Regions from separate parts of the Glutamicibacter sp. BW78 genome, predicted to be linked through region 1. Evidence: riboswitches for the same ligand, from Rfam matches in the RefSeq annotation. Region 1 holds a riboswitch; each other region holds the start of a gene.
What was found. Region 1 has a riboswitch for thiamine pyrophosphate ahead of CIK75_RS06450 (ECF transporter S component). Riboswitches for the same ligand answer to the same signal wherever they lie in the genome.
Positions count from the first base shown of each region.

Region 2: it holds a riboswitch for thiamine pyrophosphate, as region 1 does, so the genes downstream of both, thiE (thiamine phosphate synthase) here and CIK75_RS06450 (ECF transporter S component) in region 1, are expected to answer to the same signal.
Region 3: it holds a riboswitch for thiamine pyrophosphate, as region 1 does, so the genes downstream of both, CIK75_RS07940 (3-oxoacyl-ACP reductase) here and CIK75_RS06450 (ECF transporter S component) in region 1, are expected to answer to the same signal.

Region 1 is NZ_NRGU01000030.1:422,070-425,335, forward strand. It holds gene CIK75_RS16645 (ATP-binding cassette domain-containing protein) at 1-799, opposite strand, end outside; gene CIK75_RS06450 (ECF transporter S component) at 804-1,424, opposite strand; TPP riboswitch at 1,478-1,604, opposite strand; gene CIK75_RS06455 (DUF4235 domain-containing protein) at 1,674-1,943, shown strand; gene mnhG (monovalent cation/H(+) antiporter subunit G) at 1,951-2,349, opposite strand; gene CIK75_RS06465 (monovalent cation/H+ antiporter complex subunit F) at 2,346-2,612, opposite strand; gene CIK75_RS06470 (Na+/H+ antiporter subunit E) at 2,609-3,266, opposite strand, start outside.
Region 2 is NZ_NRGU01000039.1:409,800-413,065, reverse strand. It holds gene CIK75_RS14765 (glycine betaine ABC transporter substrate-binding protein) at 1-207, shown strand, start outside; gene CIK75_RS14760 (aldehyde dehydrogenase family protein) at 317-1,756, opposite strand; TPP riboswitch at 1,836-1,936, shown strand; gene thiE (thiamine phosphate synthase) at 1,993-2,667, shown strand; gene CIK75_RS14750 (bifunctional hydroxymethylpyrimidine kinase/phosphomethylpyrimidine kinase) at 2,664-3,266, shown strand, end outside.
Region 3 is NZ_NRGU01000031.1:262,101-265,366, reverse strand. It holds gene CIK75_RS07945 (LLM class flavin-dependent oxidoreductase) at 1-968, opposite strand, end outside; gene CIK75_RS07940 (3-oxoacyl-ACP reductase) at 971-1,735, opposite strand; TPP riboswitch at 2,060-2,154, opposite strand; TPP riboswitch at 2,212-2,321, shown strand; gene CIK75_RS07935 (ECF transporter S component) at 2,356-2,988, shown strand; gene CIK75_RS07930 (ATP-binding cassette domain-containing protein) at 3,024-3,266, shown strand, end outside.

The DNA of each region.
Region 1 (3,266 bases):
GGACCCAGATCCCGGCGTCGATGAGCCGTTCACGGAGGGGGCCGGGAGCGAACAGCCTGGCCGGTGCGCCCTGGTAGGCCACACCGCCGCCGGGCTCCAGCACGATCACCCGATCCACGGCATCTGCCCAGGCGGTGAGCCGGTGCTCAACGATGATCATCGTTGCTCCGCTGGCGCCGAGTGCCTCGAGCACTGCGTCCCGCACTTCCAGCACCCCGTCGGGGTCGAGATTTGCTGTCGGCTCATCCAACAGGACGAGTCCGGGGCGCATGGCCAGGATCCCGGCCAGGGCCAGGCGTTGCTTCTGCCCTCCCGACAGGGACGAGGTGGGGTGGTCCAGTGGCAGGTCAAGTCCCACCGCCTGCAGGGATTCGCTGACGCGGGGCCAGATCAGCTCCGGGTCCACCGAGAGGTTCTCCGCGCCAAAGGCGACGTCGTCCCCCACCCGGGCCTGGACGACCTGGGTTTCGGGGTCCTGCTGCATCAGACCGGTCCGGCCGCGGGCTGCCGCAGCCGGTAAACCGTCAATCAGTAGTTCCCCGGCCGAGGCGTTGTCCTCGTCATCCTGCAGCACCCCGGCCAGGGCGTGCATGAGCGTCGATTTTCCGGCGCCAGAGGGGCCGACGAGCAACACTTTTTCCCCGGCCTGGATGTCGAGGTCCAAACCCAAGACTGCGGGCGTCTCCCGCCCGGCGTGCTGCCATCCCCAACCGCGGGCGCGGACCGCAGCAGCACGGACGTCGCCGACCCCGGCGGCCGGTGGAGAGCCGCGGGTTCCGGTCGGTGCATCAGAGGTCATCGATTCACCCTAGAACCCGTTCCTGGGCGGCCTTCCGCGAAGCCATCGAGGACAACGCCCCGGTCCGTGAGAGCGCGCGCGTCAGCGCCCACGACCCCAGGCCGGCGATGATCAGCCCCGAAATGGCCATGAACACCACGTAGGCCAGTTTCATGCTCGCCGTGTATTCGGGGAACCAGGAGAAGACGAAGGCGTCGTTCACTCCCCCGAAGATCCCGGTCAGCATTCCGGCGAACAGGGCCACCGGCAGCGACCAGCGGCGGTAGAGCAGCAGCGCAAAAACGATTTCGGCGCCGAGCCCCTGGATGATTCCCGAGGCCCAGACCGTCCAACCGTATTCCGATCCCAGCAGCGAGGAAACGACGGCCGCGACCATCTCGCAGAACAGTGCTGCGCCTGGTTTGCGGATGATCAGGGCCCCCAGGACCGCGGGGAAGAGCCACATTCCGGCCAGCAGGGCCGATGAGGGCGGGAAGGCGACGAAAATGACGTCGAAGACGTGGTGGGTGGTGTTCCAGGCCCAGAAGATCACGCCGGAGGCCACGGCGATGACGGAGGCCACGACGATGTCCACGACCCGCCAGGTGTATCGGGCGGTCGGTGCCGCCGAAAGGGTGCTGCTCATAGGGTGTTCCTCCTTGGTTTCAAGGAGGGGAGGACTCCGCGGCGGATCCGCGTGTCCTGAGATTCTCGACTCCCTTCGCCGGTACGAGCCGGAGCAGGTTCGAGGGTCTGCGGTGATCCGCACTCTCAGCGTCGAAGTTTCCGGCCGTGGCCGGGCGACGACGCTCCCCTGTCGTAGGTCATTCAGTGGGGCCCAGTCTACAGCGCGTTATGCTGGGCAGGTAATCACCTACCGACGGGAGAATCGTTCGTGAACGCATTATTGAAGATCGTCGGCACGGTCGTGTCGATCGGCGCCGGTTTTGTCGGCGGCAAGCTCGTGGACACCATCTGGTACAAGGTCACCGGAGAGAAGCCCCCGAAGCCGAACGACAAGGAAGCCCAGGCCGAGGCGTCGATGCGTCATGCCCTCGGGTTCGCCGTGGTCTCCGCAGTCGTGGCCGCAGTGATCCAGGTTTTGACCAACCGTGGCACGCAGAAGGCCATTGCCCGTTTCAACCACACGGCCGACGAGGTCTGACCCCTCGTTAGCGACCTTCGTCCAGGCGACGCTGGGCCTCGGAGACCACTTCATTGAGGTCATCGAGGACCAGCGTCTCCTGTTTAAGGTGTCTGGTCCGGTACCCGGCACGGCCGACCATATGTGCTGTCACCGGTGCGGTCAGCAACTGGAAGAACCAGGCCAGCAACAGCACCGGCACGGCGGACCAGGCCCTGATCTGCAGGGCGACGGAGAGCAGCATCAAGAATAATCCGAGGACTTGCGGCTTGGTGGCCGCATGCATGCGGGAAAAGAGGTCGGGGAAACGCAGCAGACCGATGCCTGCGGCGACGGACAGCAGGGCGCCGAGGATCATGCAGATCGCGACCATCCATTCCAGGACGAGGTCCAGCGTCCCGCCGTCGGCGAGGCCAAACACGATCATGGGGATCTCCGATCGGTGACGTAGCGCGCGATGGTGACCGAACCGATGAAGGCCACCAGGGAACCGACGACGATGAACACGATGTGGTTCAGATGCCGGTTCACGACCATATCCACGCAGAGCCCACACAGGATGATGATCAGCAGGACATCCAGGGCCAGGGTCCTATCAAGGATCGAGGGGCCCCTGGCTAGCCGGATCAGGGCCATGACGGCGCCGAGGGCCAGGGCGATACCGGCCACCCACGCGGCAACGAGGATCATGGTTGCTCCTTCATCGGTCGGTTCGTTCGTTCTGCGACGTCGGGCCCGTCGGCACCTTCGGCATTGAGTGCCTCCAGTTCCTCCCGGCTGCCCATCATCCGGATGATCCGGGCTTCGATGGCCCTGACCTGGCGCCGGAAGTCTTCGGCCTCCTGCACCGTATTGATGTCCAACACGTGAAGGTAGAGCGTGGAGGTTGTCCTGTCGATTTCCACGACGAACGAACCCGGGATGAGGGTCAGCACATGCCCCAGGGCCGTGGCCATCAGGTCCTCCTGGCTGCGCATGCGGATACCGATGACCGCGTTGCGCACCTTCGGCCCGCGGCGCAGCACGACCAGTACCACCTGGACGCTCGCCCTGACGATTTCGCGCAGGAACAACAGCGAGAACACCAGGGCCTGCCAGGGGTTGAAGCGGCCGCTGAGCTCAACGGGAGGCAGTTTGAAGGTCATCACCACTGCCAGGGCGATCAGGAACCCGAAGATCAGGTTCCCCGGGCTGAAGTCCCGCCAGAGGGCTCCCCAGACGAGGACCAGCCAGATGATGAGGGGAAGTTCGATGAGGAAGCGGGCGCGCCGGCGTCGTGCTCTGGCCCGGGCGCTGCGGGCACTGGTGAGTAGTTCCGAGGGGCGGGCGGGGCGGGGATGACGG
Region 2 (3,266 bases), on a different contig from region 1:
ACCATCACCTCCTATGGCAATAAGGACTTCGAGGAAAACTACCCGGGACTGACCGAGTGGCTGAACGACTTCAAGATCGACGACGAGAAGCTGTTCTCCTTGGAGAATGCGATGTTCAACGACACCGACACCGACGATTATGCGCCGATCGTCGATAAGTGGATCTCCGAGAACCAGGAATACGTGGATTCACTCACCGAGAAGTAGTCACGATTAATCGGCAGGCGCCACGGCGCTTTCCGTAACGAAAGACCCGGCCCACGCGCAGTGTGGGCCGGGTCTTTCATGTGTTCTCGATGGACGTGGCCCGATCGATTCAGCCGATCGAACGCATGATCTTCCGTTTGGCCCAGCCGAACGGCGGGTAGATGGCCTTCAGGGTGTCGACCCGGGCAGTCTTGGATAGCACCGGACGCTGCTGGCTGAAGGTGTCGAACCCGAACTTGCCGTGGTAGTTCCCCGTCCCCGAGGCCCCGACACCCCCGAAGGGTAGCGCCGGAACGGCCAGATGCATGCTGCACACGTTATGGGCGATGGCGCCGGCCCGCACCTGATCCTCGAAAGACGTGTGCAGGCGGGGGCGCTCACTGAATAAGTACGCGGCCAGCGGCGAGGGCCGAGAGTTGATGAACCGCACGGCATCGTCGAAACGGTCGACCTGGATGATCGGCAGAATCGGACCGAAGATCTCCTCCGTCATCACCGGCGCCGCCGGATCGACGTCGGCCAGAACCGTGGGCGCGATGTACCTCGAGTCAGCATCGCTGGATCCACCGGCCACCACGCGTCCCTGCCCCAGGAAGGAGGCCAGCCGAGAGAAGTGCGAGGCGTTGATGATGCGTCCATAGTCCTTACTGCCGGAGGGATCCTTGCCATAGAAAGCGGCGATCGCCCGGGGCAGCTGCTTTTCCAGTTCGGCCGCCGCCGTGGCCCCAACCGCCAACACGTAGTCCGGGGCGACACAGGTCTGTCCGGCATTCATGAACTTCCCGTGGGCCAGCCGCCGGGCAATCGCGGCGAAGTTCCCGTCCGCTACCACCGCAGGACTCTTGCCACCCAGCTCGAGGGTCACCGGAGTCAATGTTTCGGCGGCGGCCCGGGCCACGATCTTCCCGACCCGCTCGCCTCCGGTATAGAAAATATGGTCGAAATCCATCTTCAGCAGTTCAGCTGTCGTCTCGGCTGCCCCCTCCAGGACGGCAACGGCACGCCGATCCAGATACTGCGGGATGAGGGAGGCCATCACCGCGGAGGTGGCCGGAGCCAGTTCGGAGGGTTTGAGAACCACGGTGTTCCCTGCCGCCAGGGCACCGACCAGCGGTCCCAACAGCAGCAGGACCGGGTAGTTCCATGGAGCGATGACCAGAACCATACCCAAGGGCCGTGCCTGCACACGAGCCGACGCCGGCTGCAAGGACAGCGGAACCTTCACCTGCTCATCGGCCATCCAGTCGCCCAGATATAACTGGGCATGATCGATTTCGGCTTTCACCCGGTCCACTTCGGTCAACCGCGATTCGGCCGCCGGTTTACCCAGATCCGACATCAACGCGTCACATAGGTCCTGCTCATGATCCTGGATGAGGCGTTCGAGGGCCTTGAGCTGGGCACTGCGGAACCTCCTCGGATGGGCCAGCCGAGAATCGGAGGCATCGCGGAGCCTGAGGGCCGCGGTGGCCGGGAGTTCGGCTTCGGGGCCCGCCTGCACGATAGGCGCGGCAACTGCTGAGGAACGGGAGCGTCGATTCGTGGCCATGGGTACGACACTAGCGCGGGGACGGTCCCTGGGGCATCCAACGGGTTTGCCGCCCCCGGCGGGGGACTGTAGGCTCACGATCACTGACACGGGGTGTCCGCCACCGGCGCGGACTGAGAACATACCCGGCAAGAACCTGATCTAGTTCGTACTAGCGGAGGGATGTCGCCCATGCACCAACATGCGCAAACCTTGACCTATTCACCTACCGACCCGTCTGTTTCGGCGGTGATCGCATGAGCACGCCGACTCCCGGGACCGGGATCTACCTCGTCGCCAACTCAGCCAGCACCGCGGGACGGCCACTAGCGGATATCGTGGCCGACGCCGTCGCCGCCGGTGTGGGGACCATCCAGCTGCGGTGCAAGGACCTGTCGGCCCGCGAGTTCCTGGCCGAGGCGACCGCCTGCGCCGAACACACAGCCGACCGAGCCCTGCTGCTCCTCAACGACCGGGTGGACGTCTACCTGGCGGGCCGCGCCGCAGGGATCCGGGTGGACGGGGTCCATATCGGACAGAAGGACCTACCGGTCGAACTCGTCAGGTCCCTCATCGGACCCGACGCCGTGCTGGGGCTCAGCGCCAGCACCGAGGAGCATTTCGCTGCAGTGTCCACACTGCCGGCGGGCACCATCGACTATCTGGGCACCGGCGCCGTGCGGGCCACCCCCACCAAGAAGGATCATCCGACTCCCCTGGGGTTCTCCGGCCTGACTTCGTTGATCTCCCAGGCCCCGCTGCCCTGCGTGGCGATCGGCGGGCTGGGTTCCGGCGATGCCGGTGAGGCCCACGCCGCCGGGGCCATCGGCATGGCCGTCGTGCGGGCCATCTGCTCCGCCGAGAACCCCCGGGATGCTGCTGCGGCGCTGGTGGATGAATGGACCCGGGCATCACGGACGGTGAACGCATGAGCGCCTCGAGAATCCCCAACATCCTCTCCATCGCCGGTGCCGACCCCTCCGGCGGGGCGGGCATCCAAGCCGACCTGAAATCGATCGCCGCCTGCGGCGGCTACGGTATGGCCGCCATCACCGCCCTGACCGCCCAAAACACCCGAGGAGTCACCGGGGTCCATACCCCGCCGGCGGAATTCCTCACCCAACAACTCGAGACGGTCTCCGCCGATGTCCGCATCGATGCGGTGAAGATCGGCATGCTGGCCACCGCCGAGGTCATCGAGGCCACCACCTCCTGGCTGGGCGCCCGCCCGGGCACCGCCGTCGTCGTGGACCCCGTGCTGATCTCCACCTCGGGAGACCGCTTATTGGAGCACGACGCCGAGGCGGCCTTGCGTCGGCTGCTCCCGTTGGCCGATGTCCTGACCCCGAACATCGCGGAGTTGGCGGTATTGCTCGGGGAACCGGCATCAACCCGGTGGGAAGACGTCGTGGACCAGGCGACCCGTCTGGCGGAACGCTATTCGGTCCTGGTCTTGGCCAAGGGGGGCCACCTCTCCGGCCATCGATGCCCGGATGCCCTGGTCGGCCCCGACGGCGTCCTCGCCGCTGTG
Region 3 (3,266 bases), on a different contig from region 1:
TCGAGGTCCCACTCGCTGCAATCCTGCCCGATGAACATTCCCAGCTGGGCCAGCGACTGTTCGGTCGGTAGGAGGGCATCCACCTCTGCCTGCCGCGCCAACGCCTCGACTTCGGTGGATCCGAGGTAGGTGACCAGTCCGGGCATGATCGCGACCTTCGACGGGTCCCTGCCTTCGGCGGCAATGCGCTGCTTCAGATCCGCGTAGTAGTCCTGCCCGCTGGCCAGATCGTAGGCCACCGCGTAGATCCCTTCGGCATGGCGTGCCGCTAGCTGGCGACCGGATTCCGAGGCCCCGGCCTGGAACAGGACCGGCCGGCCTTGCGGGCCCCGGGGCACGTTCAGCGGCCCGGCAACACCGAAATGCTCGCCGTCGTGGTTGATGGGCCTGACTTTCTCGGGATCGGCGAAGAACCCCGAACGATCGGCGAGCACCGCGTCATCGGCCCAGGAATCCCAGAGGGCCAGCGCGACGTCGATGAATTCGGCGGCCCGGGCATAACGTTCGGGACTGGCCGGCATGGAATCCATCGAGTGGTTGCGCGCCTCGGCGTCGAACATCGAGGTGACCACATTCCACCCGATGCGCCCGGCGCTGAGGTGATCCAGCGAGGCGAGCATCCTGGCAGCGTGGTACGGGGTGTAGAAGGTCGTGGAGACGGTGGAGATCAGCCCGATGCGGCTGGTGCTCCGCGCCATGGCGGCCAGCGCCGTCAACGGTTCGAAGAACCACCGGGGGCCGGCTGCCGGGTTTCCCGCCGAGTGTCCGTCGGCGAAGAACACGGCATCGAAGAGGCCGGCCTCGGCGGTTTGGGCCAACCGTTCGTAATGCTCGATGCTGCCCAGTTGCTCAACCGCAGAGTCCGGGTGGCGCCACGCTGCCTGGTGGTGCCCGCAGGCGTTGAGGAAGGCGTTGAAATGTAGTTGGCGTGGTGCCGTTTCGGCTGTGTTGATGGGGTGTGTGCTCATCTCTAGTTCATCACCAGTCCGCCGTCGACCACCAGATTCTGCCCGGTGACCGCACGGGCCCAGGGGGAAGCGAAGAACAGGATGGCGTCGGCGAATTCGGCCGGTGTGGTGACCTTGCGCAAGGGGGTGGAGGAGGCGATGAAGTCGAAGACCTCTTCGGGGGTCGCGGCGCTGGCGTCCGTGGTGCGTAGTAGACCACCGGAGACCATGTTCACCGAGACCTGGTGTTGGCCCAGGTCGGCGGCGAGTGTTCGGGTCAGGGCCAGCAGGGCGGCTTTGGAGGCGGTGTAGTCGTGGTACGGGACCACGGGGTTTTGGAAGAGGTTGGTGCCGATGTTGATGATCCGCCCGAAGCCCTGTTTACGCATCCCCGGCAGCGCCGCCTGGGCGGTGTTCAGTGCGCCGCGAACACTACCGGAGAACTGGGTGGTGAACTCCTCCCAACCAATCTCTGCGGCCGAGGATCGGGCCTCGCCATTGAAGGAGAAATCGGCCAGCGCGTTGTTCACCACGGTGGTCACGGGGGAACCGAAATGGGCCTGGGAGGCCACGAGCATGGCGGTGACCTGCGCCGGATCGGTGACATCTGCCTGGACTGCCAGGGCACGGTCGGGCCCCAGACCGGCAGCAAGTTTCTCGGCGGCTTCGGCGGACTGCCGGTAGTTGATGACGACGCGGGCGCCTTGTGCGGCGAAGGCCTGCACGATATGACGGCCCAAACCGCGGGCGCCCCCGGTGACAAGGACAATCTGGTCTGAGAGGTTCATTTGGTCTCGCTTTCATGGCTGCCGAGGGCAGGTGGTGGTGGAAATGAAGGGGATCGTTGCGGGCAGCATCGCCCGGGGGAGAGAGGTGAGGGCCCCGTGAGACACGCGGGGAGCACGGTGGTCGTGCTGTGGTGTCCGACGGTGGAGAGCAGGCTGCGCAGGAGAGGTTTCAGCTGGGCCGCAGCTGGCGGGCAGAGGCTAAACCGCTGGCCGAGAGACGGCACGGCAGGATGCGGAGCGCCAGGGTGGACGCAACCAACGCATGGCGACATCGGGCCGTGGGGTGGCGGTCCGGCAGGACCTTCCAACATGGAGGTTTAGGTGAAGAAGCACCTGCAACATCCCTTCGCTAGTTCGAACTAGATCAGGTTCAACGGGTGTTCTCTCAGCCAGAAATCATGGCACCCCGTGTCACTGCACCACACCCTACACACTTCACGCAGCGATTCGACAACTTCGTGTCCACGTGTACAGTCTGTGCTGAACACGGGAGTCCGGTGAGCCGGGCTGAGAGGAAGCTGATCAAGCTTCGACCGTCGAACCTGATCTGGGTCATGCCAGCGCAGGGAGGCAAAACTCTAAATCCCGTGCCCTGTTCACTCAACAGAAGGGGCACGACAGTGCACTCAATAACGCCGCCATCCACCACGCCACTACCGGCGCGACGACGCTTTTCCTTCGACCTCAAGGACCTGGTGCTCATCGTGGTCCTGGGGGTCGTCTTCGGATTCCTCTACTGGGCGTTGGTCCAGGCATCGGCCGGGCTGACCCTGCTGATGGGCCCGTTCGGGGACCTCTCCTCGCATCTACTCTTCGGCGGGTGGCTCATCGTGGCCCCGATCGCCGTCGCCATCATCAGACGACCCTTCGCCGGGATCCTCGCGGAGGTCATTGCCGGTGGGGTGGAGGTCGTTTTCCTCGGCTCGACGGCAGGACCCATGCTTTTCCTGGTGGCCGCCATCCAAGGTCTGGGCAGCGAACTTCCCTTCGCCCTGCGTCGCTACCGGTCTTTCAGCTGGCTCACCTACGCTTGCTCCGGACTACTCGGAGCAGGATTGGCCTTCGCCGTCTCGGCCTTCCGTTTCGGGTGGTACGGCCAGGATTTCTTTGTCATCCGGCTCATCGTTCAACTGCTCTCCGGGCTCATTCTCGGCGGTCTCCTGGCCCGCAAGACCGTTAACGCCCTGGCTAAAACCGGCGTCGTGGACAACTACGCCATCGGCCGGGACCAGCCAACCGCCGAGGGAGCATGAAACCGGCAAGCACGCCGGTAGTCGTGCTTGAGAACGTGACCGTAACCTACCCCCGAAGGCAGGTGCCGGTCCTGGATCGGGTGACCTTGAGTCTCGAAGCAGGCGAACAGGTCATCATCCTGGGGCCCTCGGGGGCCGGAAAGTCGACGCTTTTAAACCTGATGACCGGGGTCATCCCGCATTCGGTGGCGGCACGGTTCACTGGCCGGGTCCTCGTCGCTGGTCAGGACACCGCTCACACCGGCGTCGCCGAATTGTCACGGACCGTCGGCGTCCTG